2 regions of the Arthrobacter gyeryongensis genome follow, and region 1 is predicted to be linked to the other one. Evidence: riboswitches for the same ligand, from Rfam matches in the RefSeq annotation. Region 1 holds a riboswitch; the other holds the start of a gene.
What was found. A riboswitch is a leader RNA that binds a small molecule or an ion and turns the genes downstream of it on or off. The one in region 1 is predicted to bind glycine.

Region 1 (15,592 bases):
AGGAACTGGCAATCGACTTTGTGGTCCACGGCGACGAGGGCCTTGCAGGCCCGTGGGCCCTGGCAGCCCAGCCTGGGGACACTCTTGTCTTCACGGGCCCCGGCGGCGCCTACAACCCGGCGCCCGACGCCGACTGGTACCTTTTCGCGGGCGACGACGCCGCGCTCCCGGCCATTGCCGCCGCGATCGAATCCCTGCCGGCCGACGCCAAAGGCTTTGCCTTCCTCGAAGTCGATAGCGATGCCGACATCCTTGCGATTGCGGCTCCCGACGGCGTGGAGTTGCGTTGGCTTCTTCGCTCCGGGGTCCCTGCCGGTTCAAGCTCGATCCTGCTCGACGCCTTGGGCGATGCGGAGTGGCTGCCCGGCCGCGTCGACGTGTTTGCGCATGGTGAGCGAGGCTATATGAAGGGGCTGCGGGACATCTTCTTCAAGCAGCGTGGGCTGGAGCGTTCCCAGGTATCGCTTTCCGGATACTGGGCCCAGGGGCGCGTGGAGGACGATTTCCAGGCGGAGAAGAAACTCCCGATCGGGCAGATCTAGGGCCTGCATACACTGGCGGGCGGCGGCCTGCGGCGGCCTAGCGCCGGCGGACGCGGCGTCGCTCGTTGCTGGCAAGCCCCTTGGTCAGCGGCCGGGCAAGGTTGTCGCCCAACACAATTCCTGCGGCCACGCCCAGCACGATTGCTCCGGCGTTGAGCATGCCTCCCGAACCCACCAGTACATCTGCTTCTTGCACCGTCAATACATACATGGAACGGAATATCTTTAGGCCCGGGAGCAGGATGAGGGCTGCCGGGACGGCGACCACGAGCTGCGGGGCTCCGAGCCTGAGTGCCACCATCCGTGCGAGCAGGCCGATGACCACGGCGGAAATCGCCGGCGAGAGCCGGTCTCCGAAGCCAAAGTTGGAAGCCCCCCACAAGACGAAGTAACCCACCAAACCCACTGCCGCCGTCGGGAGCAGAAGTTTGAGCAGGGTCTGTTCGGTGATGCCGATGGCAATCACGGCTACGGCGATCAGGACGGCCTGGCCCCACAATGGATACGCTTCGGGGAATGTTTGCGTGACGTCGATCGCGACGCTGCCGATGAGGTCACCCACAACCACCGCGACGGCGATGCCCGCAACGATCGCGCCGAAGGTCAGGATCGTTGACAGGAATCGTCCGGCCGCAGTCACGGGGAATCCGTTGATGGCATCTTGCACGGAAGAGACAAGCCGCCCGGTTGGCAGGAGCAGGAGAATGCCGCCCGCAACGACGATGGACGGCGGGATATCCGCCCCGGCCCAGTGGAGCATGAGCGCGATGAACGTGACCAGGAAGGAGCAAGCGGCTGTCACGAAGAAGTCAGGCGTGCGCCACTTGCCCAATTGCCGGGCCACGAGGTTGACGAGCATGTTGGAGACGAAAGCCAGAGCGGACGCTCCAACTCCCCCGCCCAGGACTCCGACAAAAACGGCGGAGAAGACGCCGAACGCCATGGTGACCATCCACCGCGGGAAGGGCTTGCTGCTGCGGATGATGTCGTCCAGGCGGCTCACCGCTTCTGACCTGCCCACCCCGCCGGCCACGATATCCGTGACGAGCTGGTGCACCTGGGCCAGTCCTGCGTAGTTGTTGGTCCAGGAGCGAACCACCCGGAGCAGTGTAATGGGAGTCTGGTCCTTGGGCGCGTAGTTGAGCGCGACGGACTGGTTGGTGATGTCGACTTCGATGTTCTTCAACCCGAGTGCCGCCGTGACCGCGATGATGCTGGTCTCGACTTCCAGGGCACCGGCTCCGTAACGAAACATGGATTCTGCCATGTGCAGCGCGAAGTCGATGGTCTTGCGGGCCGAAGCATCAACACCGCCCACGTGGATGATGGGGTTGGCGTAGGGACTTCCCGCCAGGCGATCGACGATGCTCATGGGGGCGGTGGGAGGATTCTCGCCCTGCACGAGCCTGCGAAGCATGCGTTTGGCATTGACATTCTGGCGCACCTGGGATGGCTTGAGCGGCTGCGTCTTGGGCAAGCCGTCCGTGTTGGGCCTGTTGTCGGGGCGGTCAGTCACGCGGGTGTTCCTCCAAGGGGCGGGGTTCCTCCAAATACGGGGTTTTGCACATGCAGCACACGGGTCGGCGCTGCGATTCTAGTAGAACTGCTGGCCCGTGCGGCGGGTGTAGACCTGCCGCGCAATACGTTCCCCGGCTGCGGTCCAGAGCTTGTACTTCAGCGGGCTGATGACTTGGTCATAGCAGCCGACGAAGTCGGTGACGGTCTTGCTGAAGCTGGTCTTGAACAGGCCAAGTCCGTGGAAGGGGTGCGAGGTGTCTTTGAGCCGGTCAGCGGGCGGGGTGCCACAGAAATCGTATTCCGTGCAACCCAGTTCCTTGACCTGGTTGATGGCGGTCCACTGGACCAAATGCGAATCGCCGTACTGCGCGCGCTTCTGCAGCGATCCGCCGTCCTTGTAGGTGCCCTTCCGGCCATAGTTGATGACGAAGGCACCAACCGAGGGGACACCGTTTTCGAAGACAAACAAGAGCCTGCCCTGGCCACGTTCGATGAAGTTGGTCCAGAACTGGCGATAGTACCCGAATTCGCGGACCCGCACTTGGGACTTCGCCTCGACCGTGTTGGTCATCAGCGCATACATGGCGCGGAAGTTCTCTTCCGTCGGTTCCATCGTGTGGACTTCGACGCCTTCGCGGATGGCCCGGCGAACGGCGTTCCGGCCGCGGGAATGCAGGTTGCGCAGAAGCTGGTTCTCCTCGGGAGAGATGTCCAGCAGGGCTGTGGAGTCGTTCGGCTGCAGGTTGGGGGTCTTGACCGCCCCGGTGGCCGCGATCGCGTCCCGGGCTTCGCCGCTGAGGACGATGTCCGGCTCGATTTTCACGGCGAAAACCCCGAGCTTGTCCCGCTTCACGAATTCCCGGTTGGCCTTGATGATCCCGGGAATGTCCTCGACGCCGGCCACGTCAGGACCCTTGATGAGGTACCAGAGCTTGCCGAGCAGTGGAAACGACTTCTCCAAGACCAGGTTGTAGCTGCTGTATTCCTCGGTCTCGTAGACAAGGTGCAGAGGCTTCCAGCCAAAGTGTTGCTTCACGTCCGCGAAGGCCTCGGATTGGAGGAGGTTGCCGCCGTTGGGGTTGGCCGTGACGTGTTTGTCCCAGTGTTCGATTTCCTCGGCGGTGGCAAAGCGTGCGGTAAATTCTCGCAAGGGGGCCGTGTCCAATCAGTTGCGTACGTGAGGCAGCAGGCGCCGGTGTGCGGCGCAGGCGTTCAGCCCCAAGTCTATCGGCCCCCACAGGGAGCCACAGCCTGGTCCGTTCCAACGCCTCGAAGTGGGCCCCTTCGATTTCTCACAGCGGCGGCAAAGGTTCCCCAAAGTCCACAGCTATCCCGGAGGCGGAAAGTGGTTGTAACGAAAGCCGAACCAGGAGGACCCGATGATCGTCTACCGCCCCATTCCGCCGCTCACCACCGGCCGCAGCAACAGCATTTGGTCGGTATTCGCGGCCATGGCATCCGCGGCGTTGCTGGGCCCCGCCTGGCCTTCCGGTACCCGTCGCCTTGAGTATCAGGAAGCGGGCGTCAGCACTCCACTACGTTGACGGCGAGGCCGCCCATGGCGGTTTCCTTGTATTTGGAGGACATGTCCTTGCCGGTTTCGCGCATGGTCACGATGACCTCGTCCAGGGACACCCGGTGGGTGCCGTCGCCCCAGAGCGCCATCTTCGCGGCGTTGATGGCCTTCGCCGCGGCGATCGCGTTGCGTTCGATGCACGGGATCTGCACGAGCCCGCCGATCGGATCGCAGGTCAGGCCCAGGTTGTGTTCCATCGCGATCTCCGCCGCGTTCTCCACCTGTCCCGGCGAGCCGCCCATGACTTCGGCCAGGCCGGCGGCGGCCATCGAGGAAGCTGAACCGACCTCGCCCTGGCAGCCCACTTCGGCGCCGGAGATCGAGGCCTGCTCCTTGTAGAGCACCCCGACGGCGCCCGCGGCGAGCAGGAACTTCACCACGACGTCGTCGCGGTCCTGTTGCGTGGCCTTGTCCATGCCGGGGGCGAAGTGCAGGGCGTAGTACAGCACGGCGGGGATGATCCCGGCGGCACCGTTCGTCGGCGCGGTGACCACGCGCCCGCCCGAGGCGTTTTCCTCGTTCACGGCCAGGGCGATGAGGTTCACCCATTCCTGCCAGTACTTCGGATCCCGGTAGTCAGGGTCCTGGTCTTTGGTTTCCTTCAGGAGCCGCTCGTGCCAGTCCGGGGCCCGACGGCGGACCTTCAGCCCGCCGGGCAGCACGCCTTCGCGCTTGAGGGACGTCTCGACACAGGCCTCCATGACGGAGTAGATGTGCAGCAGGCCTTCGCGGATTTCCTCTTCGGTCCGGGAGGCGCGCTCGTTGATGAACATGATGTCCGAAATGCCGAGCCCCTTGGAAGAACAGCGGCCCATGAGTTCGGCGGCGGTGCGGAAGGGCAGCGGGAGTTCCTTCTTGGACTCCTCCAGTTCCTTCTGGGCTGCGTCCTCTTCGCCTTCGCGGACGATGAAGCCGCCGCCCACGGAAAAGAACGTGGCCTCGTGCAGCACCTCGCCGTCGGCGCCGGACACGGAGAACTTCATCCCGTTCGTGTGCCGGGGAAGGACCGTGAGCGGGTGCAGGATCATGTCCGCTTCCCCGTACGGCAGCGACATGCCGGACTCTGGGTCGACGGCGCCGCAAAGGTTCAGTGTGCCGGTTTCGGCGATCGAGGCGAGCCGTTCCTCCACTTCCTCGGGGAGGATCTCCTCGGGGTGGTAACCCTCCAGCCCCAACAGCACCGCGGTCATCGTGCCGTGCCCGCGGCCCGTAGCAGCCAGGGAACCGTACAGATCAACGCGCAGCGACGCCACCCGTTCCAGGGCACCGGACTCCCTCAGCTCACCCGCAAAGACCGCAGCAGCCCGCATCGGCCCCACGGTATGCGAACTCGAAGGACCAATCCCAATAGAGAAAAGATCGAAGACGCCAACAGCCATGTCGGATTCCTTAGTTAGTTGTGGTCGGGTTGGGAGGGTGCCGGACATCCTCTGCATGCTCGGTCGCGAAGACGCCCGCTGAGCGGACGTGACGCTCCCTTAGACGCATGCTGCCGGATGCCCAGCCCCCTCCGAGGGGCCGACAGGCCGCGGTTTTCGAAAGCGTGCGTCAAAGCGACGAAGGAGCAGCACGCGTGAAAACTGGGGTCTGCCGGACCCGACGGGCTTGCCGGGGTCGGAGAACCTCAGCTGAGGTTCGCGACGCCCGGGTAGAGCGGGTGCGCGGCGGCGAGTGCCTCCACGCGGTGACGCAGGCCGGAGAGGTCCGCGCCGGCGTCGGCGATCAGTGCCTCGGCGATGATGTCCGCAACTTCACGGAACGCCGCCTCACCGAAACCGCGGGTTGCCAGTGCCGGGGTGCCGATCCGCAGACCGGACGTCACCATCGGCGGGCGCGGGTCGAACGGGACCGCGTTGCGGTTGACGGTGATGTCGATCGCAGCGAGGCGGTCCTCGGCCTGCTGGCCGTCGAGCTCGCAGTCGCGCAGGTCCACCAGGACCAGGTGCACGTCCGTGCCGCCGGAGATCACGTTGATGCCCTTGGCGGTGACGTCGTCCTGGACGAGGCGCTCGGCCAGGATCCGGGCACCGGCCAGCACGCGCTCCTGGCGTTCCTTGAACTCCGGTGAGCCGGCGATCTTGAAGGCCACGGCCTTGCCGGCGATCACGTGCTCCAACGGGCCGCCCTGCTGGCCCGGGAAGACCGCGGAGTTGATCTTCTTGGCGATGTCGGCGTCGTTGGTCAGGATGATGCCGCCGCGCGGACCGGCGAGGGTCTTGTGCGTCGTCGAGGTCGTGACGTGGGCGTGCGGGACCGGGGACGGGTGCAGGCCCGCGGCCACGAGGCCGGCGAAGTGCGCCATGTCCACCATGAGGTACGCGCCCACCAGGTCCGCTATCCGGCGGAACTCGGCGAAGTCCAGCTGGCGGGCATAGGCGGACCAGCCCGCCACGATCAGGGCCGGCTTGTGCTCGAGCGCCAGGCGCTCCACTTCGGCCATATCGATCCGGTGGTCCTCTTCGCGGACCTGGTACGGGATCACGTTGTACAGGCGGCCCGAGAAGTTGATCCTCATGCCGTGGGTCAGGTGACCGCCGTGGGCCAGGTTCAGGCCCATGATGGTGTCGCCCGGCTTGATCAGGGCGTGCATCACCGAGGCGTTCGCCTGGGCGCCGGAGTGCGGCTGCACGTTCGCGTACCCGGCACCGAAAAGGGCCTTCACACGGTCGATCGCGAGCTGCTCGATGACGTCCACATGCTCGCAGCCACCGTAGTAGCGCTTGCCCGGGTAGCCCTCGGCGTACTTGTTGGTCAGCACCGAACCCTGGGCCTGCATCACGGCCACGGCAGTGTGGTTCTCGGACGCGATCATTTCCAGGCCCGAACGCTGACGGTTCAGCTCGTCGTCGATCTTCGCCGCGATCTCCGGATCCAGCTCGGACAACACCGCGTCCAGGGACGGCGAAACGACCTGCTCGAACGCAATGTTCTCGGTGCCTGCGGCCCCGGTCGCCGCGCTCACAGCTCGCCACCGTTCTTGGAAGCGTATTCCTCCGCGGAAAGCAGCGGACCGTCGGACTCGGCGGCCACCTTGAAGAGCCAACCCGCACCGTACGGATCGTTGTTGATCAGGGCAGGATCGTCAACGACGGCGGAGTTCACTTCCGTGACCTCCCCCGTCACCGGGGAGTACAGGTCCGAGACGGACTTGGTGGACTCCACCTCGCCGCAGGTCTCCCCCGCAGTCACAGCGGAACCGACCTCGGGCAAGTCAACATACACGATGTCGCCGAGAGCATCGGTGGCCACGGCGGAGATGCCGACGGACACAATGTTCGATCCGGCTTCGCCGGAGTCGCGGGCAACCCACTCGTGCTCGTCGGAGTACTGGAGTTCAGGTGCAACTTTTGCCATGTTTTTTCCTTTGCGTTGGTCTAAATCTAATTGTGGTCGGGTTGGGTGGCGGGTGACGGAATTCCTCGGCGTGCTCGCTCGTTCCTCGCTTAGACGCACGCTGCCGGAATCCCGTCACCCGCCGTCCGCCAGTTCAGTTTTCGGGGCCAACAGTTCCGGAAAAGAACGCTGGCCCTTTCGGGTTTAGTAGGTGACCCATGGTTCCAGTGGGCCGATTCAGTTCCAGTGGGCCAAGCTGCGGCAGGTGGCCCATTTTCCAAAAACCTAGGGCGATCGAACGCGACAGGTGCCCGGTTCGCAACAGAGGCACCAAGGGTGAGCCGAGGTTCATACTGTTCGCCCTTTCTGTTCGATAACCACCCATCAGTTCGATAACCAAAGGTGACGAGGACGGCCCCATCGGGACCGGCATCCGGCAGCGGGCGTCTAAGGGAGCGTCACGTCCGCCCAGCGGGCGTCTTCGCGACCGAGCCCGCAGAGGATGTCGGTCCCGACGGGCTAAACGCAACCACGGTCACCCATCCGAAACTTATTTGGTCCGCTTATAGAAAGGCAGTGCGACAACCTCGAACGGCTCGGACTTGCCGCGCAGGTCTACGTCCAGAGCCGTGCCTGGCTCGGCGTGTTCGACGTCCACATATGCCATGGCGATCGGGTAGCCGAGGGTGGGGCTGGGCTGGCCGGAGGTGACTTCGCCGACCACCATGCCGTCCTTGAGGACCGGGTAGTGGTTGCGGCCGGCGCGGCGGCCCAGGCCCTTGAGCCCAACCAGCTTGCGGCCGCTGGTGGAACCGGCGCCCTCGGCCTTCAGGACTTCGAGAGCAGCACGGCCCACGAAGTCGCTTTCCTTCGCGAGCGAAACCACGGGGCCCAGCCCTGCCGAGAAGGGGTTGCCTTCGCGGGAGAGCTCGTTGCCGTAGAGCGGCATGCCGGCTTCGAGGCGGAGAGAGTCACGCGAAGCCAGGCCGGCGGGGATCAGCTCGCCGTCCTGGGCAACTGCCGCGATTGCCTGCCACAGGGCGGCAGCGGCATCGTTGTCCACGAAGATTTCGAAGCCGTCCTCACCCGTGTAGCCGGTGCGGGCGAGCAGCAGTTCCGTGGTCTTCCCGGCAAAGGTGAAGGGCACCTCGACGGCGGCGTAGTACTTGAGTTCGGTGACCAGCGAGTGCTGTTCCGCCGGGACCAAGCGGAGGAGGATTTCTTCCGCCTTGGGACCTTGGACGGCGATCAGCGAGGTTGCCGCGGAGGCGTCCTCGACGACGACGTCGAAGTTGGCAGCCCGCTGCGCCAGTGCCTCGGCAACAACCTTGGCGTTGCCCGCGTTCGGAACCACCAGGAACTTGGCATCGCCGCGGCGGTAGGTGATGAGGTCGTCGATGATGCCGCCGTCTTCCTGGCAGATCAGCGAGTACTTGGCCTTGCCAACAGACATGGCGGAGATCTTGCCCACCAGGGCGTAGTCCAGGAATGCCGCGGCGTCCGGGCCGGTGACCCAGACTTCGCCCATGTGGGAAAGGTCGAAGAGGCCTGCGGACTGGCGGACGGCGTGGTGTTCGGCCAGTTCGGAGGAGTACTTCAGGGGCATCTGCCAGCCACCGAAATCGGTGAAGGAAGCGCCGAGCTTCTTGTGCTCTTCGTAGAGCGCAGTGTAGTTCTCAGTCATCGTGAGGAGTCCTTTAGTTCTCGAAGGCTTCGATCGGAGGGCAGGAGCAGACCAGGTTGCGGTCGCCGGCGGCGCCGTCGATGCGGCCTACGGGCGGGAAGTACTTGTCCTGCTTGAGGTGGTGGACCGGGAAGACGGCCTGCTCGCGGGAGTACTCACGGTTCCAGTCCGAGGAGACGACGGCGGCCGCGGTGTGCGGTGCGTGGCGCAGCGGGCTGTTCTCCACCGCGAAGTCGCCGTGGGCAACCTGGTCGATTTCCTTGCGGATGGTGATCATGGCTTCGATGAAGCGGTCGATCTCCCCGAGGTCCTCGGATTCGGTGGGCTCCACCATCAGGGTGCCCGCGACCGGGAACGCCAGGGTGGGGGCGTGGAAACCGTAGTCGATGAGGCGCTTGGCCACGTCTTCCGCGGTGACGCCGGTCTTGGCCGTCAGTTCGCGCAGGTCAAGGATGCACTCGTGGGCCACGAGTCCGCCTTCACCGGTGTAGAGAACGGGGAAGTACTCGTTCAGGCGCGAGGCTATGTAGTTCGCGGCAAGCAGCGCGGACTTCGTGGCCTCGGTGAGGCCTTCGCCGCCCATGAGCTTCACGTAGGCCCAGGAAATCGGCAACACACCGGCCGAGCCGTAACGCGAGGCGGAAATCGCAACGCCGTACCCGTCTTCATGGGCTGCCTTGTTGGCATCGCCCGGCATGAAGGGTGCCAGGTGTGCCTTGGCAGCGACCGGGCCCACGCCGGGTCCGCCGCCGCCGTGCGGGATGCAGAAGGTCTTGTGCAGGTTCAGGTGGGACACGTCGCCGCCGAACTTGCCCGGCTGGGCCAGGCCAACCAACGCGTTCAGGTTCGCGCCGTCAACGTACACCTGGCCGCCGGCCGCGTGCACGGAGTCGCAGATTTCGCGCACGTCCGCGTCGTACACGCCGTGCGTGGACGGGTAGGTGATCATGATGGCCGAGAGGACGTCCTTGTTGGCGTCGATCTTGGCCTGCAGGTCCGCGTGGTCGATGGTGCCGTCGGCCGCGGTGGCCACCACAACCACCTTCATGCCGGCCAGCACCGCCGAGGCAGCGTTGGTGCCGTGCGCCGAAGCCGGGATGAGGCAGACATTGCGCTGGGCCTCCCCGCGGGAGTGGTGGTAACCGCGGATGGCCAGCAGGCCCGCGAGCTCGCCCTGGGAACCGGCGTTGGGCTGGATGGAGACCTGATCGTAACCGGTGATCTCCGTCAGGTCAGCTTCCAAATCTTCGATCAGTTCGCGCCAGCCCACGGTCTGGGAATCCGGGGCGAACGGGTGGATCGAGGCGAATTCCGGCCAGGAGATGGCTTCCATCTCGGCGGTGGCGTTCAGCTTCATGGTGCACGAACCCAGCGGGATCATGGTGCGGTCCAGCGCGAGGTCGCGGTCCGACAGCTTGCGGATGTAGCGCAGCAGCTGGGTTTCGGAACGGTGGGTGTTGAACACCGGGTGCTGCAGGTAGTCCGAAGACCGCTCGACGGCGGCCTCCAGCGCGAAGCCCTCGCCGTCACCGGAAACAGTGGCACCGAAGGCCGCGACGACGTCGGCGACAACCGCCGTTGTTGTCGTCTCGTCGACCGAGACACCCACCGTGTCGGCGTCGATGCCGCGCAGGTTGATGCCCTTGGCCTCGGCGGCAGCAACGATCCCTGCGGCCTTGCCCGGGACCCGGACGGTGACGGTGTCGAAGAAGCTGCCGTGCAGGACCTCAAGGCCCGCGGCCTTGAGGGACGCGGCCAGGGTGCGGGCGTGGTGGTGTGCGGTCTCGGCGATCGCCTTCAGGCCATCGGGGCCGTGGTAGACGGCGTACATCGAGGACACGATGGCCAACAATGCCTGCGCGGTGCAGATGTTGGACGTCGCCTTCTCGCGGCGGATGTGCTGCTCGCGGGTCTGCAGCGCCAGGCGGTAGGCGGGTGTGCCGGCGTCGTCCTTGGACACGCCCACCAAGCGGCCCGGCATGGAGCGCTCGAGGCCCTTCTGGACCGCCATGTACGCGGCGTGCGGGCCGCCGAAGAACAGCGGGACGCCGAAGCGCTGGGTGGAGCCGACGGCGATGTCGGCACCCTGCTCGCCCGGAGGCGTGATCAGGGTCAGGGCAAGGAGGTCAGCGGCGACGGTGACCAGGGCACCGCGTTCCTTGGCGGCGGCAATCACGGCGGAGTGGTCGAACACCCGGCCGGAAACGCCCGGCTGCTGCAGCACGATGCCGTTGATCTCGCCCTCGGGCAGGCCTGCGGACAGGTCAGCGATCTCCACCTCGAAGCCCAGCGCCTCGGCGCGGCCCTTCACGATCGCGATGGTCTGCGGCAGGCAGTCGGCGTCGAGGACGGTCTTGCCGTCGTGGGCCGTCTTGTTCTTGTTGGCCCGGCGCATCATGAGGACTGCCTCGGCGACGGCGGTGGCTTCGTCCAGCAAGGAGGCATTGGCGATGGGCAGGCCCACGAGGTCCTGGACCATGGTCTGGAAGTTCAGCAGGGCTTCGAGGCGGCCTTGGGAAATTTCCGGCTGGTACGGGGTGTAGGCCGTGTACCAGGCCGGGGATTCGAGGATGTTGCGGCGGATCACCGGCGGAGTGACCGTGTCGTAATAGCCCTGGCCGATCATCTGCACGGCCGTCTTGTTCTTCGCCGCCAGCTTGCGAAGTTCAGCCAGAACTTCCACCTCGCTGAGGGCGTTCTGGAGCGTCAATGCGACGTCCTGGCGGATGTCATTGGGAACCGCGGTGTCTACGAGCGAATCGACACTGTCGTAGCCAACAGACTTGAGCATGATGTCAATGTCGGCCTGGCGGCGGGCGCCGATATGCCGGTCAACGAACGTAGTGGAGGTTGAACTAACCGTCACGAAGGAACTCCATAAATAAGGCGGCGCAGGGTGCGCCACAGCTAATCGGGTTCCTCCCCGCTCTGTATTGGACCTGAGAGTTTCCGCGAAATCGTGCTTGTGGCACTGTTCCGCTTGCACCGTCGGTGAGCACGCGTCAGCGCGCTGCTTTCCAGAGTTGCCTTGCCGCGGCGGTACGGGGGCCTGAGAGATTCCTGGGGAGGATTTGCTCCTACGGCGCCTGCATCACATGCCTGCAGGACTCTCCCGCCGCAGATCAAAGGCGTATTCAGTTATGTGAATCAGATCGTGGCTGCCGGTGACGGCTGCCACAACTACCAATTGTCCTATGGACTGCCCGTGTCCGCAAATGTGGTCACCGATCCCTCAGTTACGGAGGCGTTCGACGGCGGCCAGCAGCGCACCGACGTCGGCGCTCCTCGCGCTGGCCTTGGCTTCCGTATCACCGGCGCCGCCTTCAAGCATTGCGTTGAAGTAGAGTCCATCGCCCATGTACCGGACCGCTTTGGCCATTTCGGGCCCCACTTCCTCGGCGAGGACATCGAGCCATTGTTGCTGGATCCCGGCGAAGCGCCTGCGGGTTTCTTCATGGGCTACTTCCGCGAGCCGCGTGGCTGCCACGAACACTCGGTCCAAAGGAGTATCCGCCCACAGGGAAGACTTGATGAAGAATGCGGCCGCACCTTCGGGCGCTGCCTTCATTGCTTCGATGTCCAGTGCGGCCAGCCCGTCCATGCGTTCGAGCAAGGAGCTGATCATGGCTTCCTTGTTGGGGAAATGGTAAAGCAGGCCGCCCTTGGAGACGCCTGCGCGCTTGGCGACGGCATCCAGGGTGGCAGCCCGCTCCCCCACCTCGATCAGCAGGGCTTCAAAGGCATCCAGGACTGCGTCCCGGGCAATAGGTTTTCGCGGCATGGTGTCCATCATCCCTTAGTTCGATGCGGCAGTTCGATGAGTCAGATTGAAACTATACCGTCCAGACGGTACAGTTATATTCATGTTCAGCCCGTCCACAACCCAGCACCCCCGCACCCCTTCGATCCAATCCGCCCCGTGGCGCGATTGGGCTGCCCTGGCACTCCTGATGTTCCCCGTGCTGCTGGTGGCTGTGGACAATACGGCGCTGACATTTGCTCTGCCGCAAATCGCCCGTTCGCTGGAAGTCGGGGGCGTGCAGCTGCTATGGGTCGTCGATGCCTACCCGCTGGTGCTCGCAGCCCTGCTGGTGTCCATGGGAAACCTGGGAGACCGGATCGGCCGCCGCCGCCTGCTGTTGACCGGCAGCACCGGCTTCGCCGCCGTTTCCGCGGCCACCGCCTTCGCGCCGTCGGCTGAATGGCTCATCGCCGGACGCGCCAGCATGGGCATCTTCGGAGCCATGCTCATGCCGTCCACGCTGTCCTTGATCCGCAACATCTTCCCGGACCCGAACCGGCGCCGGCTCGCCGTGGCAGTGTGGGCAGCGGGATTCTCCGGCGGCGCCGCCCTCGGGCCGATCTTCGGCGGCTGGCTCGTGGAGCACTTCTGGTGGGGGGCCGTTTTCCTGGTTGGGGTGCCACTACTGCTGCCCCTGCTCGCCTTCGGCCCGTCCCTCATCCCCGAGTCCAAGGACCGCAATCCGGGAAAGCCCGACGTTCCCAGCGTCGTACTCTCCATCATCACCATGGCTCCGGCGGTTTATGGCATCAAGGAGGCCGCCGTGCACGGTTTTGGCCCTGGACCCGCGGCCTTCATGGCGTTCGGCCTGGCCATGGGAATCGTCTTCGTCCGGAGGCAGCGCTCTTTGGCATCGCCCATGTTGGACGTACGGCTTTTCCGGAACAAGGTCTTCAGCACGGCCATCACCGCCAACGTCTTGTCCCTGTTCTCCATGACCGGCTTCATCTACTTCTTCGCGCAGCACTTGCAGCTCGTGGAAGGCCAATCCCCCATGCAGGCGGGGATCTCGATGGTTCCGGCACTGCTGGCCACCATCGTGGCGGGCCTGGTGGTGGTTCCGCTGGTCAAGCGGATACGCCCGGGCCTGGTGGTGGCATCGGGCTTGGCGCTGAGCGCAGTGGGATACCTCGTGGCCGCACTGGGCAACCACAGCCACGGGCCCGGGTACCTTTTGACGGCACTCCTGCTGCTGGCCATCGGGGTTGGCTCGGCGGAGACCATCTCCAACGACCTGATCCTCGGCGCGGTTCCTGCCGACAAGGCGGGTGCGGCATCGGCGATCTCCGAAACGGGTTACGAACTCGGTTCATTGCTGGGCACAGCCGTCCTTGGCTCCATCCTGACAGCGTCCTACCAACACCACTTGCTGCTTCCAGGCGAATTGTCCGGCCACGCAGCCGAACGCTCAAGGGAGACGCTCGCCGGAGCCGTGGACACGGCGGCCACACTGCCCCAACCATTGGGCGACGCCCTCACCGCGGCCGCACGCGCCGCCTTTGAATCAGGGGTCCACATAACAGCGGCGATCGGGCTGGTACTGATGGCCGGAGCGGCAGTCCTTGCCGCCGTCGTGCTCCGCCGCGTGCCGACCGCAAACTAGGCGGTGTCTAGACCGCCCGGTTCAAGGCAGCATCAGGCGAGCTGAAGCTGCGGGTAATTCCGCCCAAAGTAGCAGTGGCAAGCGTCGAGAGGTAGTCGTGCCGGCGTCGGGCAGTAATGCGCGATTGGGGCTCAAAAGATTGCCCGGGATCGTCGGCGTAATGGGCGGACAGTCCATCGCGCATGAGGCGGATGCCCTCGGCGCGCTGCTGCGAGACCGCGGCGTGGGTGGAACCGAGTTCCTCGGCGAGTTCCTTGACGGTCCGTCCCCCGAAGTAGATCTCCTCGACGACGTAACGCATCTTTTCCGGCAGGGCGTCGACGGCGGCGCGAAGGTACTTGAGGCGCTCATCGGCCAGGACCGAGTGCTCCGGGGAGATGGTGTCCGCCGCGACGGTGTCCACGACGACGTCGTCCAGCGGCGACAGCGTCCGTGCGGCGTCGGCCAGGGCGGCTTCCACCACGCTGCGTTCGACGCCCAGGGCCGAGGCGGTTTCGGCCACCGAAGGCGTGCGGCCAAGGACGCCGGAGAGCGTTTCCTGGACCGACATGGTTTCCTTGATGCGTTTACGCGCCGATCGCGTGGCCCAGTCGCTGGCCCGCATCTCGTCCGCAAAGGCTCCGACGATCCGGCGGCGCGCAAACGCGCCGAAGGGGACTCCGAGGTTCGGATCGAAGGAGTCGGCAGACGTTATCAACGCCACGGACCCTACCGATGCGAAATCGTCGCGCGACAAATGAGAAGCTCTCGCGCAGAGCTCAGACACCAAATAGCCAACGAGTGGCAAGTGCTGAAGCACCAACTCGTTGCGTTCTTCGCGATTCAAAATTAGTCCCCCCATGAGACCTGTTTATTGAGTTGCCAAGCCTGATTCCACGGGCTTCATGGGCGAGCTGCTGAGACGATGCAACGTGCTGAAGATTACATGGAACAGACATGTATTCAGGAAACATACCATCTGAAAAATAACAATCCGTGTACGCTCATGAAAAAGATACAAAAACAGGCCTCGGAACCATGTTCCTAGGCCAAACCGGGGAATGGGGAACCGTGGGGGCGGATGAGCTTTCGGCTTTGCTGTGGCGAGAGCGGAGACAGCTGGAACTACTGTTGTACCGGCTCGAAACACAGTTGCTGCACGTTCGGGCAGGCAACTCGCATTGGTTGAAATTCGCTGCGGCTGACGTGGAAAAGGTCCTGGACAACCTTCGTTTCGACACACTTGCCCGGAACATCGAGTCCTCGGCCCGAGCCATTGAGTGGCGGCTCCCGGCGAACGCCACCTTGCCGATGATCGCCTCAGTGGCCCCGCCCGGAATCTGGCCGGAACTGCTTCAGGATCACCACCGTGAGCTGGTATTGGTGCTCAAGCAAGTCGAATCAACCGCGGCCGCCAACGTCGAGGCTCTCCTGACAGGGCAACAACGGGCCGGTAACCCGCCGCTTGGCTCTGTGCAGCCCGCCGACAATGGGGTCCCGGCGGCGCCGGTAGCGGTCGCGCAAACCGACAATGCGGATGACGTGATGCTGCTTG
Region 2 (15,592 bases), on a different contig from region 1:
TGCTCTTTGGTGCGGCGCATCATGAGGGGACGTACCCGTCGTCGGAGCTTGGCGAGCTGGGCCTTGTCTCCGTTCTTTTCGACCGGCTTTTGGTAGTACTCCGCGAAACGGCGCGGGCTGGAGAACAGCCCGGGAGCGACGATCGAAGTCAGAGCCCAGAACTCCATGAGGTTGTTTTCCAGTGGCGTGCCGGTGATTGCCAGCTTGAAGGATGCCGGAAGTTTGCGGGCGCACTGGTACGCCTTGGACTGGTGGTTCTTGACGAACTGGGCTTCGTCGAGCATCAGCCCGGCCCATTCCTTGGCTGCGTAGGCCTCGTAGTCGATCCGGAACAGCGCGTACGAAGTGATGACGACGTCGGTTCCGGCCATGGATTCCTGCGGATCGGCGCCGCTCTTGGCGAAAGTCTCTCCGACGGTCTTTATGCTCAGGCCGGGCGCGAAACGCTGCACTTCCGCGGCCCAGTTGCCGACGACGCTGGTGGGCGCCACCACCAAGAAGGGGGCGGCACCGCCCGTGCCGCCGGCGTCGGATTCAGCCTGCTCCTTCGCCGCACACATCAAAGCAATCGCCTGCACTGTCTTGCCGAGGCCCATGTCGTCGGCCAGGACCCCGCCCAAGCTGTGACGGTACAGGAAACTCAGCCAGTTGAAGCCCTCCAGCTGATAGGGACGGAGCTCGGCGTCGAGCGAGCCCGGCAGCGGGAGCCCGGTCACGCCGTCGTCGAGCAGGCCGCCCACGGCCTCGCGCCATGCGGCCGCCTGCTCGTCGACGATCCCCAATTGCGCGAGCTCATCCCAGAGCCCGGCCTGGAAGCGGCTGATCTGCAGGGTACCGTGCCGGTCCGGGCTGTCCTGCAAGGACCGGGCCTCGTCGATCAGCGCGCGGAGTTGGTGCAGCTCGGGCAAGTCCAGTGAGAAGTAGGCGCCGCTCGGCAGCAGCATCCGGCTCTGGCCCGCCGCGAGGGCGGAAAACACCGCGGCGAAGGACACAGGTTCGCCCTCGAGCGTGATGACGATGCCGAGATCGAACCAGTCGCGGCTGTCGGTGGCCTTGGTCGAGATGGAGACGACGGGAGCCTCGGTGGCCTCGCGGTAGTCGGCGATCTCGCCGGAAGTGTCCACGACGACGTCGGGCAGCTCGCGCAGCCGGGGCAGCACCTCCTCGGTGAAGGCCAGGGTGTCCAGTCCGTCCAGCGCTACCGAGGCGGCCAGCCGTGGAGCCCCCCATCCGCCGCTCGACGACTCGCCCAGCGCCGCGACTACGTCCCAAAGCCGGCCCAGGGACTCAAGGATCCGGGCCTCCTCGGCGTCGTCGCGGTAGCCGTGGTCGTCCGGGTGCCGCCAGAGGGGCTGGGCAGTCACAAGCTTGCCGGCCTTGTAGTGCCACTCCCAGTGCAGCCGCACCCGGTGGTCAGCACCGTAGTTCGCCAGAAGGGACAGCGTAGGCACGGCGAGGACCGGCAACTCCACTGAATGGTCCGCTGCCGTGACCCGCGTGGATTGCTTGAGCTTCGGATAGAACGCCGTGAGGAATCGTTCCTCGTCCTTCGCCGGGATCTGGAGCCGGGATGCGCCCATGACGAAATCGAGGAGTTCCTGCGACTCACCACCCTCCAACGGAGCCAGCGTGATGAGGTTCTCGGGTGCCGATATGCCGGGCAAGTGCTCCTCGCCCGGACCCGTGAAGAACAAGCCATGTGCCGGGCGGCCGATCAAGCCCAAGGTCGCCGGATCAAGGGCGTCCGCGCCCAAGGTCACCGACGGCGCGAGCTGCAGTCCGTCGTCGGGCCGGCTAAGGTCAAGCCCGACGACGGCGGGCTCCGCAGCAATGCGGACCGGCTCGGTCCCGCCGGAGTGGATGAGCGAAACCCCTATCTTGTCGGCTTCGACCAGGAGGCTCCATAAGTTCTTGCCGGCGAATTCGTTGAGCAGCATCCACATGCTCGAAGTGAGCTGCCGGTAGTCCGCAGTGGAATGCGCGGCCAGGAAGTTCTGCATCCAGTCGATATGGGCTTCGTTGAACTCGCGCTTGTAGCCGAGGTAATTCAGGTTGGTCCAGGAAACATCGCCCCGGATCCACTTGCCCTTGGCGCCCATCATCACCGGGCGGGCCTTGAGCTGGCGCACGCTGCGGAGCGGATCGCGCCGGCCTGTGTAGGAGAAGTGCGGGGCCGGCTCTTCAACCTCGAACGCCAGTGCCAAGGGGAGGCCCTGGCCTTGCGGGGTGGTGCCCGGAGTGGCGATGAGCTTGCTAAGTGCCTGCTCCCATGCCGGCCGTTGCACGATGCCCCCTGTTTGGGCCGTCTGCCCGAACGCCGGCGCGCTGAGCAACTGTGCCCGCACGGCGGGATGGTCTTCGGCGGCGAAGAGAAGCGCCGCCACGTGTTTGCAGTCCTTCCGGACCGGGCAGCTGCACACGCCCACGGTGCAGCTCCAGCCGCCCGGTTTGCGGACCAGCTTGGCCGACGTCGAATACGGTGACGGGCCGCTGCCCCTGACCTTGCCCATCATCAGGCCCGTGGCGGAGTCGAAGGTGATGCCGCTGACCCGGCTGCCCATGGCATAGGCGAGGCCGGCCGCCAGGGAGCGGTCGTTAATGGCGGGTGTCTGAATCGCCAGTTCCCAGGAGTCGTCTGAGTGGGAAGGCATTTCGTTGGGGCTACTTTCGGCAGGAGGCTATCTATGAATCCTAGGGCCCAGGGAGCAGCCCTGAAACTTTGCCGGACGTTCACCTCTGCCTAGCTTGCCCGACAACCGCCCCCGCGTACGTTGAAAGGGTCCGGAGCAGCACAAGCTTCCTAGCAGTGAGGAAATCCCATGACCAGCAATGAGAACCCCGTCGTTCTGACGAAGGACAGCATCGAGGCCGACAGCGCCGACGTTGTGGACGCGAACGTCACCGTGGTCAACGAGATGTACGAGGAGCTCCTCAACCATGAGGAAATCGCTACCAATGCTCTGCGCAGCTACTTTGTGGACTACTACCTGACGCAAGCACTCGCGGGCGGTTTCGCACAGTACGTGTTCACGGTCCCGGAACGCGAAGAGGTGGATGCGTTTGTCCGCGAAGGCCTCGAAGGAATGGGCGCCAAAGGCCACCTTGAGCTGTTCAACCGCACCGCCGCAGCTTTCGACGCGCTGTCCGAAGAAGACGCCGAGGCCTACCTGGACGGCGATCTTGACGAGTCCGAAGTGGCACCGGAAGCCGTTGCCGAACTCGAGGCCCTCGACGGCGAATTCGAATCCCTCCTGGAGACCGAAGACATCATCGAACTCAACGCAGCGTGGCTCCGCAGCCAGGACGGCGTGCTCTACCTGGACGAGGAGCAGCTGAAGACTCACATCGCCGAGCGCGTAGCCCTCGTCCCGAACCTCGAAGAGCGCCAGGCCGAGGCAGCCGAAGCGGAACTTGAGAACGCCCCTGAATTCGAGCTCATCATCCGCGAACTGTGCGACGTTGCCGGCTACCAGCTGGAGAAGATCACCATGGGCGATCCCAACTACGAGCACGACGGCGAGACGATCCTCGCCTGGCACTTCACCACGGACCACGGCAACTACATCATGATCGAAGAGGACGACGAAGCCTTCATGATCCACCCGGAGACGAAGGAAATCATCGCCGCCGTGGAGTTCGAGGACGCTGAAGAGTTCGAAGACGCCTAAAACGCCCGCTCACCTATGAGGCTTCTGACGCGGACGCCCGCTCACCTTTAAGGCCTCCAGGGCAAACGCTCGCTCAGATCCGCCGGCCGGCCCGGCGAGATCTGAGCGAGCGTTTGCCTTTTGGGGTGCAAAAGTGAGCGAGGGTTTTAGTAGCCCATGCTGCTCCCGCTTGGGGTGCTGCTCTCGCTCGGGGTGCTGCTGCTCGGGGTCAGCATCGAACCGGACGGGCTGACCAAGGACCAGACACCGCCCACGCCTTGGCCGTAGGTGTCACTGGAGTCTTCGTCCTTGGAGTAGAAGTAGATGGGCATGCCGTTGATGGTGATCTGCATCTTGCCGTCTGCTGTGGGGATGGTGCCGATGGTTCCGGCCACCCCGTCAACCGCCGGCGTGGCCGACGTCGTTGTCACGGCAGGCCAGTTGGTCGCGCAGCCGCCGGTGCAGGCGCTCTTGCCGGAACCCTTGACGTCCTTCGCGAAGATGTAGACGCTCTTGCCGTTCGCCGCAACCACTCGCTCGCCGACGCTCGACGACGCCGTCTTCAGTTCCGCCGCGCCAGCAGGAGTGCTCGACGCCGGAGCGCTTGAACTCGCCGACGCCGCGGAGCCGGGGCTGGTGGCGCTCGAGGACGCGGAAGACGGGCCGGGGCTTCCTCCACAGCCAGTGAGCGCGATGGCCAGAGCAAGAATGCCGAGCCCGGTGCCGAGTTGCTTCTTCATGGTTTACTCCTTCGCTTGGACCGGCCGCGGACGTGCCGGAAGCTAACCCGTACGACGCTGCCGGGTGAAGAATGGTTCAGGGGGCGTGAACCTTTTTCCTGGCGGGCACGTCGTATCGCAGGAGAAGGGGAAGCCGAGCACCAAGGAGGCGCCGATGCCGCTCGACGAGGATGTGGTGGCCGCGATCTACCGCGACCACGGCACAGCCCTGCGCCGCTTCGTACTGAGCTGCACGCCGGACGCGCACTTGGCTGAGGACGTGGTGCAGGAAACCATCCTTCGCGTGTGGCAGCACGCCCCGCAGATCACTGGCAGCCTGCGCAGCTACTTGTTTCGCACTGCCCGTAACGTCATCATCGACAACTACCGCAAGGCCCAGCGGCGCCCGGCAGAGGCTGCCGAACGCGACATGGCGGACCCGGAGGAGGCCACCGAGCGGGTGGACGAGCTCCTCAACCGGGTCCTCATGGAGGAGGCGCTCCTGCGGCTCAGCACCGAACACCGGGAGGTCCTGGTAGCCCTGCATTACGAACGTTTCACGGTAAACGAGGCCGCGCTGAGGCTCAACATCCCCAGCGGCACGGTGAAATCCCGGGCCTTCTACGCCGTCAGGGCGCTTCGCACGATTCTCGATGAAATGGGGGTGCAGCGGTGAACGAAACCGGACTTCACCAATTGCTGGGCGCCTACTTGCTCGGCGGCCTCGAACCTGCCGAGGCCCGGGTTTTCGAGGAGCACTTGGCAAGCTGTGCTGATTGCCGGCTCCAGCTGGGGGAGCTGGAGAGCCTCCCGGCCCTCCTCGACGCCGTCCCCGTGCCCGACGCCGTCGCGCTTGCCGTCGGACGCCCTGCCGTCGTGCCCTCCGCCGCAGTTCCGCCCGCTACTTCCGACGCTCGCTCACTAATGGGGGCTTTTTCGGAAAGGCTCCCGCAGCCGATTCTCTTGAAAATGGCAGCACGGCGACGGAAATCCCGACGCCGGTGGGCGGCCCTGGTGGGTGCCGTAGCCGCCGCTTGCCTTGGGTTGGGCATACTGGCGGGGCCGGTGTTGAACCAGCCACCCAAGCCTGACGCTAGCTACTCTGTGCAGACGGACAATGGCCTGCAGCTCACTGTGGGGCTCGTCAGGAAGGCGTGGGGGACCGAACTGCAACTGGAAGGCCGCAGCATGCCGCCGCAAGGCACTATGTACCTGTGGGTCAAGGGCCGCGACGGCACGGAGGAAATGGCTTGCGGTTGGACCGCGACCTCCAGCGGCCACATCAAGGTCACGGGCGCGACGCCGGTCCAGCTCGCCGGGATTTCGGGTGTGGAACTGCGCGATGACAACCAGAAGATGGTCGCCGTGATTTCGGTTCCGGGGAGCTAGGGGTTCCCGGGACCTAGGCGGTTTGTGCGCGACTAGGCGGACGCTGGTCCGCTGGCCGCAGGATCGGGCAAATCGCCCCGTACCCAGGTGGGCATGTCCAGTCGGTTGAAACTGTAGAGGTGAATTCCCGAGACACCATCCGGGTGCGCAGTGAGTTCGGAAACCAGGCCTTGCGGTGAGTACTTGTCCCCGCCGAGAAGCTTGCGGGCGAGGGGTCCTTTGTTGCTGAGGAACTTCAGGGATGTCCCGACGCCGATCTGGGTTGCCAGGGCCAGCAGCTTGATTCGGGGAACTGCCCCGGCAATCCCAGCCCACACGGGAAGCTCAACGCCTTCCCGGCGCAGGAGCGCTGCGTAGTCGAGGATCGTCGGCGCGGAGAAGCACATCTGCGTGACAACATGCGTCGCCAGGTGTTGTTTCGCCAGCAGGGCATCCAGCAAATCCAGCCCGCTCACGGAAGGATGCCCCTCGGGGTAACCGGCGATGCCCGCTGTGATGGAGCCGCCGGTGTACTCGGCGATGTCCGCCAAGAGGGAAAGGCTCGATCGGTAGGGGCCGGCACCAAGAGGTCCGTCTCCGCCGATGGCGAAGACCTCCGTGATCCCGGCGGCCCCGCAGTCCCGGAGGATGCCGGAAAGCTGCGCCCTGTCCTCCAGCCCGCGCGCCGAGAGGTGCGGAACCACGTTGTAGCCGAGGAGGCCGAGCTTCACGGAGACCTCCATGGTCCGCGCGATGCCGTGATGGGGCAGGCAGGTAACGGTGAGCGTAGTGGAAAGCGGCACAGCGGCCTGGACTTTCTCAACGATTCCGTCCGAGGGAATGATTTCAATCCGGGTGGGGAACATGCTGGCTCCTTGCCGATCAGGCCGTCGCGTGGTGTGCGAGGAGGGTGCGGGCTTCCTGGCGGGTGGTGCCGGAGTCCTGGATGCCTTCGGCGATGTGGGCAATGTGCTTCAAGTGGGCGGGGATTTCGCGGCCTTTCTTGCGCATCGCGGTGGCCCAGAGGCGTCCGGCGCGGTAGGAGGAGCGGACCAGGGGGCCGGACATGACGCCGAGGAAGCCGATTTCCTCGGCTTCGGTGGCGAGGTCGACGAATTCCTGGGGTTTGACCCAGCGGTCCACGGGCAGGTGCCGTTCGGAGGGGCGCAGGTACTGGGTGATGGTGATCAGGTCGCAGCCCGCGGCGTGCAGGTCGGCCAGGGCTTCGGAGATCTCTTCGCGGGTTTCGCCCATGCCCAGGATCAGGTTGGATTTGGTGACCATGCCGGCGGCCCGGCCCTGGGTGATGACGTCCAGGGAGCGGTCGTAGCGGAACGCGGGGCGGATGCGTTTGAAGATCCGGGGCACGGTTTCGACGTTGTGCGCGAAGACCTCGGGGGCGGAGTCGCAGATCGCTTGGATGTGTTCGGGTTTGCCGGAGAAGTCGGGGATGAGCAGTTCGACGCCGGTGCCGGGGTTCAGTTCGTGGATCTTGCGGACGGTTTCGGCGTAGAGCCAGACGCCTTCGTCTTCCAGGTCATCGCGGGCGACGCCGGTGACGGTGGCGTAGCGCAGGGCCATGGCCTGGACGGAGCGGGCGACCTTGGTGGGTTCGAACATGTCCACGGGGGAGGGTTTGCCGGTGTCGATCTGGCAGAAGTCGCAGCGGCGGGTGCATTCGGAGCCGCCGATCAGGAAGGTCGCTTCCTTGTCTTCCCAGCACTCGAAGATGTTCGGGCAGCCGGCTTCCTCGCAGACGGTGTGCAGTCCTTCTTTTTTCACGAGGTTCTTCAGGCCCACGAATTCAGGGCCCATCTGGACCTTGGCCTTGATCCACTCGGGCTTGCGTTCGACCGGGACGGCTTTGTTGCGCTGTTCAACGCGCAGCAGCTTACGGCCTTCAGGTGCCAGGGTCATGAGGAACTCCATAATTCAGGTGGCGCGGACGCACCACGATGATTCGGTTCCTCCCCGCTCTGTATTGGACCTGAGAGTTTCCGCGTCCCGCCTCGCGGCTGGACGCTTGCACCGTCGGTGAGTCCGGTTGCCCGGGCTGCTTTCCAGAGTTGCCTTGCCGCGGCGGTACATGGGCCTGAGAGATTCCTGGGGAGGATTTGCTCCTACGGCGCCTGCTGAAACGTACCGGCAGGGCTCTCCCGCCGCAGATCATAAGCACGTGCCGCCTTTCGGTGACACGTCTCACATGGTAGCCGGTGCCCGTGCGGCACGCAAAGAACCCGTGCGCGATCGTGCAGCTAAATCCTGCGGTAACTAAGATCGAAGATCATGCGCCCGGCCTCATGGGCCTTGTTTTCGAAGCTGGTGCGGATTCGACCATCGAAGCGCGGAGCCCATCCGCCCACGTGGTCCACACCCTCATTGGGGCCGGTGTGCTCGGTGCTGACCGGTGCGCGGCCTTCCTTGACGGGTGCCCCGCCCACCATCGATTCGACTCCCGATTCCCACACTTGGGTGAGGGGGCTCTCTGCGCCGGTCCGCTCGCCGTCGTGGACGTTCTCAAACTCGGTTGACCCGGCAAGGACCTCGCGGACGTGGATGGCGTAGTTGGACCAATCTGTGGCGATCCGCCACAGGCCACCCTTCTCGAGGGACCGCGCAGCAAGTTCGGCGAACGCGGGCTGGATAAGGCGGCGTTTGTGGTGCCGAGATTTGTGCCAGGGGTCGGGGAAGAAGACCCAGAGCTCGCTCACTGAACCCGCAGGCAGCATGGTGGCCAGGACCTCCGGGGCGTTGGCTTCCACGACGCGGACGTTGCTGAGGCCGCGACTGTTGATCTTGATCATCGTGTTGGCCAGGCCCGGGGTGTAGACCTCCACGGCGAGGAAGTCCTTGTCCGGGTTCTCTTCGGCCGCGTGGCATACGGCGTCGCCGAGTCCCGAACCGATTTCAACAATCAGCGGTGCCTTGCGGCCGAACTCCGCTTCGGCGTCGAACACGTAGTCCGGGTGCACGGACGTGTTGGCGACATGCCGCGGAACCTGGATGGCCCAGCGGTCCGAGTGCTCTTCCCACGCCGCTTGGCGCCGACCCTGAAGCCGCGTCCCGCGGCGCACGAAACTGACCGGCCGGCCGCCATAGGTGCCGAAGGAGGCCTGGCTGCCTGGGGTCACGGGGCGCGAAGACTGCGGTGATTCAGGGGATTCTGGGGTTTCACTCATCTCCTCCAGAATACCGTTGCACGGTCAAAGCCCCGCCGCGGAACCTGCGTACGCTCCCGTCACGAGGCGCCCGCGCACGGGGGTGACTGCCAGAATGGGTTGGTGACCCCCGCTTCAAGCGCCCCAAAGAACACCAAGCCGCACCCCGGCGTCCCCGAGATCCTCGTCGACGCCGAGATCGACGAGCTTCCCGCCCCCGAGCCCACGCAGATCAAGACGCGCGGAGGACTCGTCTTCCTGGGGATCTGCCTGGTGCTCATCGGCCTGAACCTGCGGACGGTTTTTTCGAGTTTTTCGGCAGTTCTTCCGGAAGTCACCGCCGACGCCGGGCTGCCGGGCTGGGCGGTGGTGGTCCTCACCACTGTGCCCGTGACCTTGTTGGGTGTGTTCGCGCCGCTGGCGCCGATCCTGGCCCGCCGATTCGGTGCCGAGAGAGTATTGCTCGGCGCGATGGCAGTGCTGACAGCGGGGCTGCTGCTCCGTCCGGTGGACCTCGCCGGCGCCGGGCACTTACCGGCCCTCCTTGCCGGTACCGCGGCGTGCGGCGCCGCGATCGCGCTATGCAACGTGCTGCTGCCCGGCGTGGTCAAGCGTGACTTCCCGCATCGCCTCGGGCTCATGGGCGGGCTATATACGACGGCGATTTGCGCGTCTGCCGCGCTTGGCGCCGGTTTCACCTATCCCGTCTTTACCGCGGCCGGGCACTGGACTTCGGCGCTGTGGTTCTGGGCGCTGCCCGCCGCCGTCGTACTCTTGCTTTTCCTACCGCTCGCGATCCGCCAGCATCCCGTCCGGCACAACGCGGCCGACGGCGGTACGAACGTCTGGCGTTCCGCCGTCGCCTGGCAAGTCACCATCTTCATGGTGTTGCAAGCGATGATGTCCTTCAGCGTGTTCGCCTGGTTGGCGCCGATCCTGCGTGATCGCGGGATCGACGGCGGGACAGCCGGCTTGATCGTGTCCGTGTCGATTGTGCTGCAGATGCTTGGTTCGTTCATCGCTCCTGGGCTCGCGGCACGTTTCAAAGACCAGCGCGCCGTCAACACCGTGGTGGCGCTCATGACCGGCGGCGGCTTCGCCTTGAGTATTTTCGGCCCCACGGACCTGATTTGGGCGTGGACCGGGCTGTTGGGACTGGGGCAAGGGAGCCTCACCGCCGTGGCGTTGACCATGATCATGCTGCGCACCCGCGATTCCCACACCGCGGCGCACCTTTCCGGCATGATGCAGGGGGTCGGCTATGGCTTGGGCTCCACGGGAACCCTGATGGTCGGCCAATTGCACCAAGCGACCGGTGGCTTCGCGGCTGCCGGCATCCTGTTCCTCGTCGTCGGATCTCTGGCGGCCTTCTTCGGCTTCCGCGCCGGCCGGAACCGCTACGTCGGCTAGCCCAACGGGGAGGTTAGTGAGTCAGGTCCTTGCCCTTGGTTTCCGGGATCATGAAGGCGAACGCGATTCCGATGGCCAACAGGATCACTGCGTAGACGTTGAACATGTTGGCTTGGCCGATGCTGCCGAGCCAGGTCTGAAGGTACGGGGCCGTGCCGCCGAAGACCGCAACGCAGATGGAATACGGGACGCCGACACCCACGGTGCGGATCTTGGTCGGGAACAGCTCGGCGTACACGGCCGGGACAATCGAGGCGCTGCCGGCAATGAAAAACAACATCACGGACATCGAAACAGCCAGCTGCCAGGGGGAATCCTTCAGGAGCCACGTCATAGGGAAGTGCAGCAATGCGGCGCCGGCAGAGCTCACGATCAGCACCGGCTTGCGGCCGATGCGGTCGGACAGCTTGCCCCAGAACGGGAGCGACGCAATGAAAGCGATGTTGCCGATGACGCCGGCCCATAGGGCTGCTCCACGGTCCATCTTGAGTGTGCTGGCCGCGTAACTCGGCGCCACGACGCCCCAGATGTAGTAGACAACGGTGAGGCCAACGGTCAGCCCGATAACCTGCAGGGCCTGCTTGCGGTATTTGACGATCTGCGGCCACATGGGCTCGCGCTTTTCCTTGGGCACCTCGGCTTCGAATGCCTCGGTCTCCTTCATCTTGGCCCGCATGACCAATGCGTAGATGCCCAGGGCACCGCCCACCAGGAACGGCACGCGCCAGCCCCAGGCGTTCATGTCGGCCTTGCTCAGCACACCGGTCAGGATGGCGCCCAGCAGGGTTCCGGCCAGGATGCCGGCGGTGCCGGAGGTGTAGATGAGCGTTGCCCAGAAGCCGCGCTTTTCCTTGGGTGCCATTTCGGACAGGTACGTTTGCGACGACGGCAGCTCGCCACCGTGGGCGAGGCCTTGGATGAGGCGGGCCACCAGGAGCATCACGGAGGCAAAAGCCCCCACAGCCTGGAATGTCGGGGCGATACCGATCAGCAGGCTACCGACAGCCGCGAGGCCGACCGCGAACGTCATGGATGTCTTGCGGCCGATCCTGTCGCCGATCCAGCCGAAGACGAAGCCGCCGAACGGCCGGGCCACGAATCCGACGGCGAAGATCGCCAAGGTGGAGAGGACCGCGGAGGTGGGGTCTGCACTGCTGAAGAGCGCGCTGGCGATGAAAGGCGAGAACGTGGCGTAGATGGCCCAGTCGTACCATTCGACGGCGTTGCCGATGCCGGTGCCGATGAGGGTTCGCAGATGGGATTTGTGAACCTGGGCTGTGGCTGAAGTGCCAACGGTGGCGGTCATGTCTTGCTCCAAGGTTTGGGTGGTGGTTAGTTGCCGGCGGCGAGGGTGGCGATGCGGGAGACCGCGAGCTCCGCGTAGAGCGCCGCACCGTCGGACAGGACGCCGTCGTCGAACGTGGCGTACGGGGAGTGGTTGAACGCTGAGGTGGTGTGGTCCACGCCCCGCGGTACGGCGCTGAGGCCCACGAAGGTTCCGGGAACTTCGGCCAGGACCCGGGAGAAATCCTCCGAGCCACTGATGGGCGTAGCCCAGCGGGAGAGGCGGGAATCGCCGAACATAGCGGAGATGACGTTCTCGGCGGTGTGGGTCTCGTCCTCGTCAGTGACGGTCATGGGGTATTCGCCGCGGTAGTCGACGTCCACCTCCAGGCCGTGTGCGGAGGCGATGCCCTTGAGGAGCTGCGGGATGGCGGTCATCATCCGCTCGCGGGAGGCTTCCGAGAAAGTACGGATGGTGGCTTCGAATCGGGCAGATTCGGGGATGACGTTGCGCTTGGTGCCGGCCTGCAGCACGCCCACGGTCAGGACTACGGGATCGAACATGTTGAACTGCCGCGTGATCATGACCTGCAGCGCAGTCACCATTTCTGCGGCTGCCGTGACGGGATCCTTGGCCGAATGGGGCGCCGAACCGTGCCCACCGGCACCCAGGATGGTGACGAAAAGCCCGTCAGAGGCGCTCATCATCACTCCAGGCTTGGTGCAGAACTGGCCATACGGTTCCAGGGAGGAGAAGACATGCATGCCGTAGGCGGCGTCAACACGGCGGCCTGCGGCGTCCAGGACGCCTTCGCGGATCATATGGCCCGCGCCGTCGAATCCTTCTTCGCCCGGCTGGAACATCAGCACGACGTCGCCCGCTAGCTGATCGCGTCGCTCGGCCAGCAGGGTTGCAGCTCCGGCGAGCATGGACGTGTGGAGGTCGTGGCCGCAGGCGTGCATGGCGCCGTCAATCTTCGAGGAGAACTCGACGCCGGTGCGCTCCTGGACGGGGAGGCCGTCCATGTCAGCGCGGAGCAACACAGCCGGCCTCCGGGCTGGTTTCGCGGCAAGCGCACCGGGCGCGCCGCCGCGCAAGACCGCGGTGACCGACGTCGTACTCTCGCCAAGGGTGATTTCGTACGGGAGTCCGTCGAGCGCCTTGAGCACCTTTTCCTGGGTGCGCGGGAGGTCCAGGCCGATTTCCGGTTCCTGGTGGAGCTCGTGGCGGAACCGGGCGATTTCTCCCTGCAGCTCTTTGGCGTCTGAGGCGATCGACATCTGTTCTCCTGTTTCCTGAACGATTGGTAGGTATCCATAGCCATTGTGGAGTGATTAGCCTCACAATCTTCCAAAGCCCTGAAAAAATTCAGGATTATGCCAGAATTAACAGGAATCATGCATCGACTATGAATGGATCGCTGATGGAACTCAGTGAAGAGGACCTCCGGCTGATCAACGCCCTCCAGATCTCGCCGCGGATCAGTTGGTCCGACGCCGCCGAAGTCCTCGACGTCCATGCCACCACCTTGGCCTCCCGGTGGGATCGGCTGCGCGAGTCCGGAGCCGCCTGGACCACGGCGCACCTTATGGGCGACCCCAAGCATGCCTGCCTTGCCCTGTTGGACGTGGACTGCGAAATGCACCTCAGGCCCGAGGTCACGGCCGCGCTCGCAGCGATTCCGGAGATCATCACGGTAGAAGAGGCGGCCAGCAACCGTGACCTCATGCTCACCGTGATCACCCAAGACCTGAGTGAGTTCAGCAGCCGGCTATTGCCCCAGCTCAAGGAAATCCGGGGACTCACCAAGTACCGGACCTCGCTCTGCACCCGCATCCACACAAGCGGCTACGCGTGGCGGCTCAACGTCCTCAGCCGGGCGGAGCAGCAGGCGCTGCGCGCCCTCGCCGGGCCGGAGGCGCTTAATCCGTCCGCCCCTTACGCGCAGGTCACCCCATTGCCGGAGAGCCATATGGCACTCCTTCCCTTCCTCGCCCGGGACGGAAGGGCCTCCGCCGCTGAAATCGCGCGCGCCCTGGGACGGCACCCTGCCACGGTGCAGCGGCAGCTCGGACGCGTGCTCGCGAGCCGGGTGCTGTCCTTCCGCTGCGAAATCGCCCAACAATTTTCCGGCTACCCCATGACGTGCCAGTGGTTCGCGAATGTCCCGGCAGGCCAGCACGAGGCCGCGGCCGCCGAGCTGCGGGCCGTCAGGAACGTTAGGTTCACGGCCTCCACCACAGGCAGCACCAACTTTGTGATCATCATGTGGCTGCGCTCGCTGGCCGAGGTCATGGAGATGGAACTCGCCATCCAGCAACGCATTCCCGGGATCGAACTCGTCGAAAGTGTCGTGATGCTGAGCACGGCCAAGCGGGTCGGCTGGATGCTGAACCCCGACTCGACGGCGACTGGCGCCGTCGTACCGACCGCCGCCGCTGTACCAGCCGCCGCCGCGAGCCCGGCCTAGAGGCCGGCGTTGTAGACGTCGAGTCCGAAGCGGTTCAGACCAGGGGTGCCGGCGTAGCCGAGGTACGGAAGGCCGAAGGTGTCTTCGATGCTGGCCAGCAGGCTGTAGTGGTTATAGGGCGTGGTGGACCAGGTGCCGCCCTTGGTGAACGGCGAGATGACCAAAGCGCCGACCCGGCCGCCGCCCTGTCCGACGATCCCGGGAAGCGGGGAGTTGGGTCCAGGGCCTTCGCCGCAGCAGGCGGAGGCATCCGATTGGGGGCTGTCGGATTCGTCGAAGGTGATCACCAGGACACCGTCTTGGCGGAATGCGGGAGACGAGGTGATCAGCGGAACGTACTGCTTCAGCCATGCATCCGCGCTCGTCAGGCCGCCGGGCTGTCCGTCAACGCAAGGGGAGTCGTGTCCGTCGTGGCAGAGGTTCGGCGTGATCATCGACAGATTGGGCGTGGTGGAGACCGAAGCAAGATCGGTCTTCAGGGCTCCCAGGTCCACGTCGTTCTGGGCACAATCGGGTGATCCCGTGATCCCGGCGAAGTAGACAAAGGGGTTGTGGCGGGCGGCGTACTGGTCCCCGACCTTGGCTTTCTGGGTGTCGTCGGGGGCGCCTAGGGCGGGGTGGCGGCACGGCGTGCCCATGTCCTCCATGTAGCCCTTCCAGGTCTTCCCGGCCGCCGTCAATTGGCCGGCAACCGTAGGCACATCGGCGGGGAAGACGCAGCCATCTCCAACGGCCTGGCCGGGAGCTGCCGTGCCGGTCTTCACGAACGCAGAGTACGTCTGGCAATCTGCCTGCATCTGCGGGTTGGGGCCTTGGCCGGAGATCTGGGCGACGTAGTTCGGTTGCGAGTTGTGTGCCGTGCCGAAGTATTGGTTCAACAGGACGCCTTGGTTGCGCAGCGTGGTGGAAAGGTACGGTGCCGCCGAACCGGGTCCCCACGTGATGTCGTACCCCTTGTTTTCAAGGTTGATCACGAAGACGTGCTTGGCTCCCGGGAGATATCCGGTGCTCTGGACGGTCTGGGGTTCGCTCGCTTGTGCCTCCGTCTGCTGCAATCCGAAGGCGATGAAGGAGGCGCCGAGCAGGACGACCAGCAGCGCAGCTAATCCGAGCCGCATCCTGGAAATGGCGAAGGTTTTCAAGGTCATGGCAGGGTCCATCCGTCCGCAAGTGCTTTCTCTTTCAATCCTGCCCACTCTTCCTCCGCGGGGGGACCGACCGGGGAGCATGGCGGTCCGGCGGCATAAGGCGGCACGAGGTACGTCGGAGCGGTCAGGTTGGGCGCTGCTTGGAAATCGAGCACCTCAGCGATGTTGCGGGCGGCGTTGTCCCGCGGCGTCAGGGGTTGAAGCCCCCAGCGCCACTCGATGGCCTTCAAGATTGAGGTGTGGTCGTAGGTATTGTGTGCCACGTATTGCCTTCGGGCGCGCGGAGAAATGACCATGGACGGTACGCGGAAGCCGCGCCGGGCAGTGTCTGGATTGCTGTCCGCTGCTGTTTCCGGTGGCACGTGGTCGTAGAACCCGCCCCACTCG

Region 2: it holds a riboswitch for glycine, as region 1 does, so the genes downstream of both, lipA (lipoyl synthase) here and gcvP (aminomethyl-transferring glycine dehydrogenase) in region 1, are expected to answer to the same signal.

The regions. Positions count from the first base shown of each region.
Region 1 covers NZ_BAABKK010000032.1:76,607-92,198, forward strand. The annotation lists gene ABEA18_RS20945 (siderophore-interacting protein) at 1-542, shown strand, start outside; gene ABEA18_RS20950 (threonine/serine exporter family protein) at 580-2,058, opposite strand; gene ABEA18_RS20955 (lipid II:glycine glycyltransferase FemX) at 2,137-3,210, opposite strand; gene ABEA18_RS20960 (hypothetical protein) at 3,440-3,604, shown strand; gene ABEA18_RS20965 (L-serine ammonia-lyase) at 3,585-5,015, opposite strand; gene glyA (serine hydroxymethyltransferase) at 5,261-6,598, opposite strand; gene gcvH (glycine cleavage system protein GcvH) at 6,595-6,990, opposite strand; gene gcvT (glycine cleavage system aminomethyltransferase GcvT) at 7,520-8,653, opposite strand; gene gcvP (aminomethyl-transferring glycine dehydrogenase) at 8,667-11,519, opposite strand; glycine riboswitch at 11,572-11,679, opposite strand; glycine riboswitch at 11,681-11,778, opposite strand; gene ABEA18_RS20990 (TetR/AcrR family transcriptional regulator) at 11,886-12,434, opposite strand; gene ABEA18_RS20995 (MFS transporter) at 12,517-14,058, shown strand; gene ABEA18_RS21000 (sigma-70 family RNA polymerase sigma factor) at 14,066-14,899, opposite strand; gene ABEA18_RS21005 (hypothetical protein) at 15,076-15,592, shown strand, end outside.
Region 2 covers NZ_BAABKK010000009.1:60,985-76,576, reverse strand. The annotation lists gene ABEA18_RS06250 (DEAD/DEAH box helicase) at 1-2,651, opposite strand, end outside; gene ABEA18_RS06245 (DMP19 family protein) at 2,820-3,668, shown strand; gene ABEA18_RS06240 (COG4315 family predicted lipoprotein) at 3,815-4,387, opposite strand; gene ABEA18_RS06235 (sigma-70 family RNA polymerase sigma factor) at 4,542-5,042, shown strand; gene ABEA18_RS06230 (anti-sigma factor family protein) at 5,039-5,755, shown strand; gene ABEA18_RS06225 (methylenetetrahydrofolate reductase) at 5,788-6,600, opposite strand; gene lipA (lipoyl synthase) at 6,617-7,651, opposite strand; glycine riboswitch at 7,701-7,803, opposite strand; glycine riboswitch at 7,805-7,903, opposite strand; gene trmB (tRNA (guanosine(46)-N7)-methyltransferase TrmB) at 7,990-8,913, opposite strand; gene ABEA18_RS06210 (MFS transporter) at 9,016-10,302, shown strand; gene ABEA18_RS06205 (MFS transporter) at 10,316-11,608, opposite strand; gene ABEA18_RS06200 (M20 metallopeptidase family protein) at 11,635-12,867, opposite strand; gene ABEA18_RS06195 (Lrp/AsnC family transcriptional regulator) at 13,011-14,057, shown strand; gene ABEA18_RS06190 (alkaline phosphatase family protein) at 14,054-15,205, opposite strand; gene ABEA18_RS06185 (alkaline phosphatase family protein) at 15,202-15,592, opposite strand, start outside.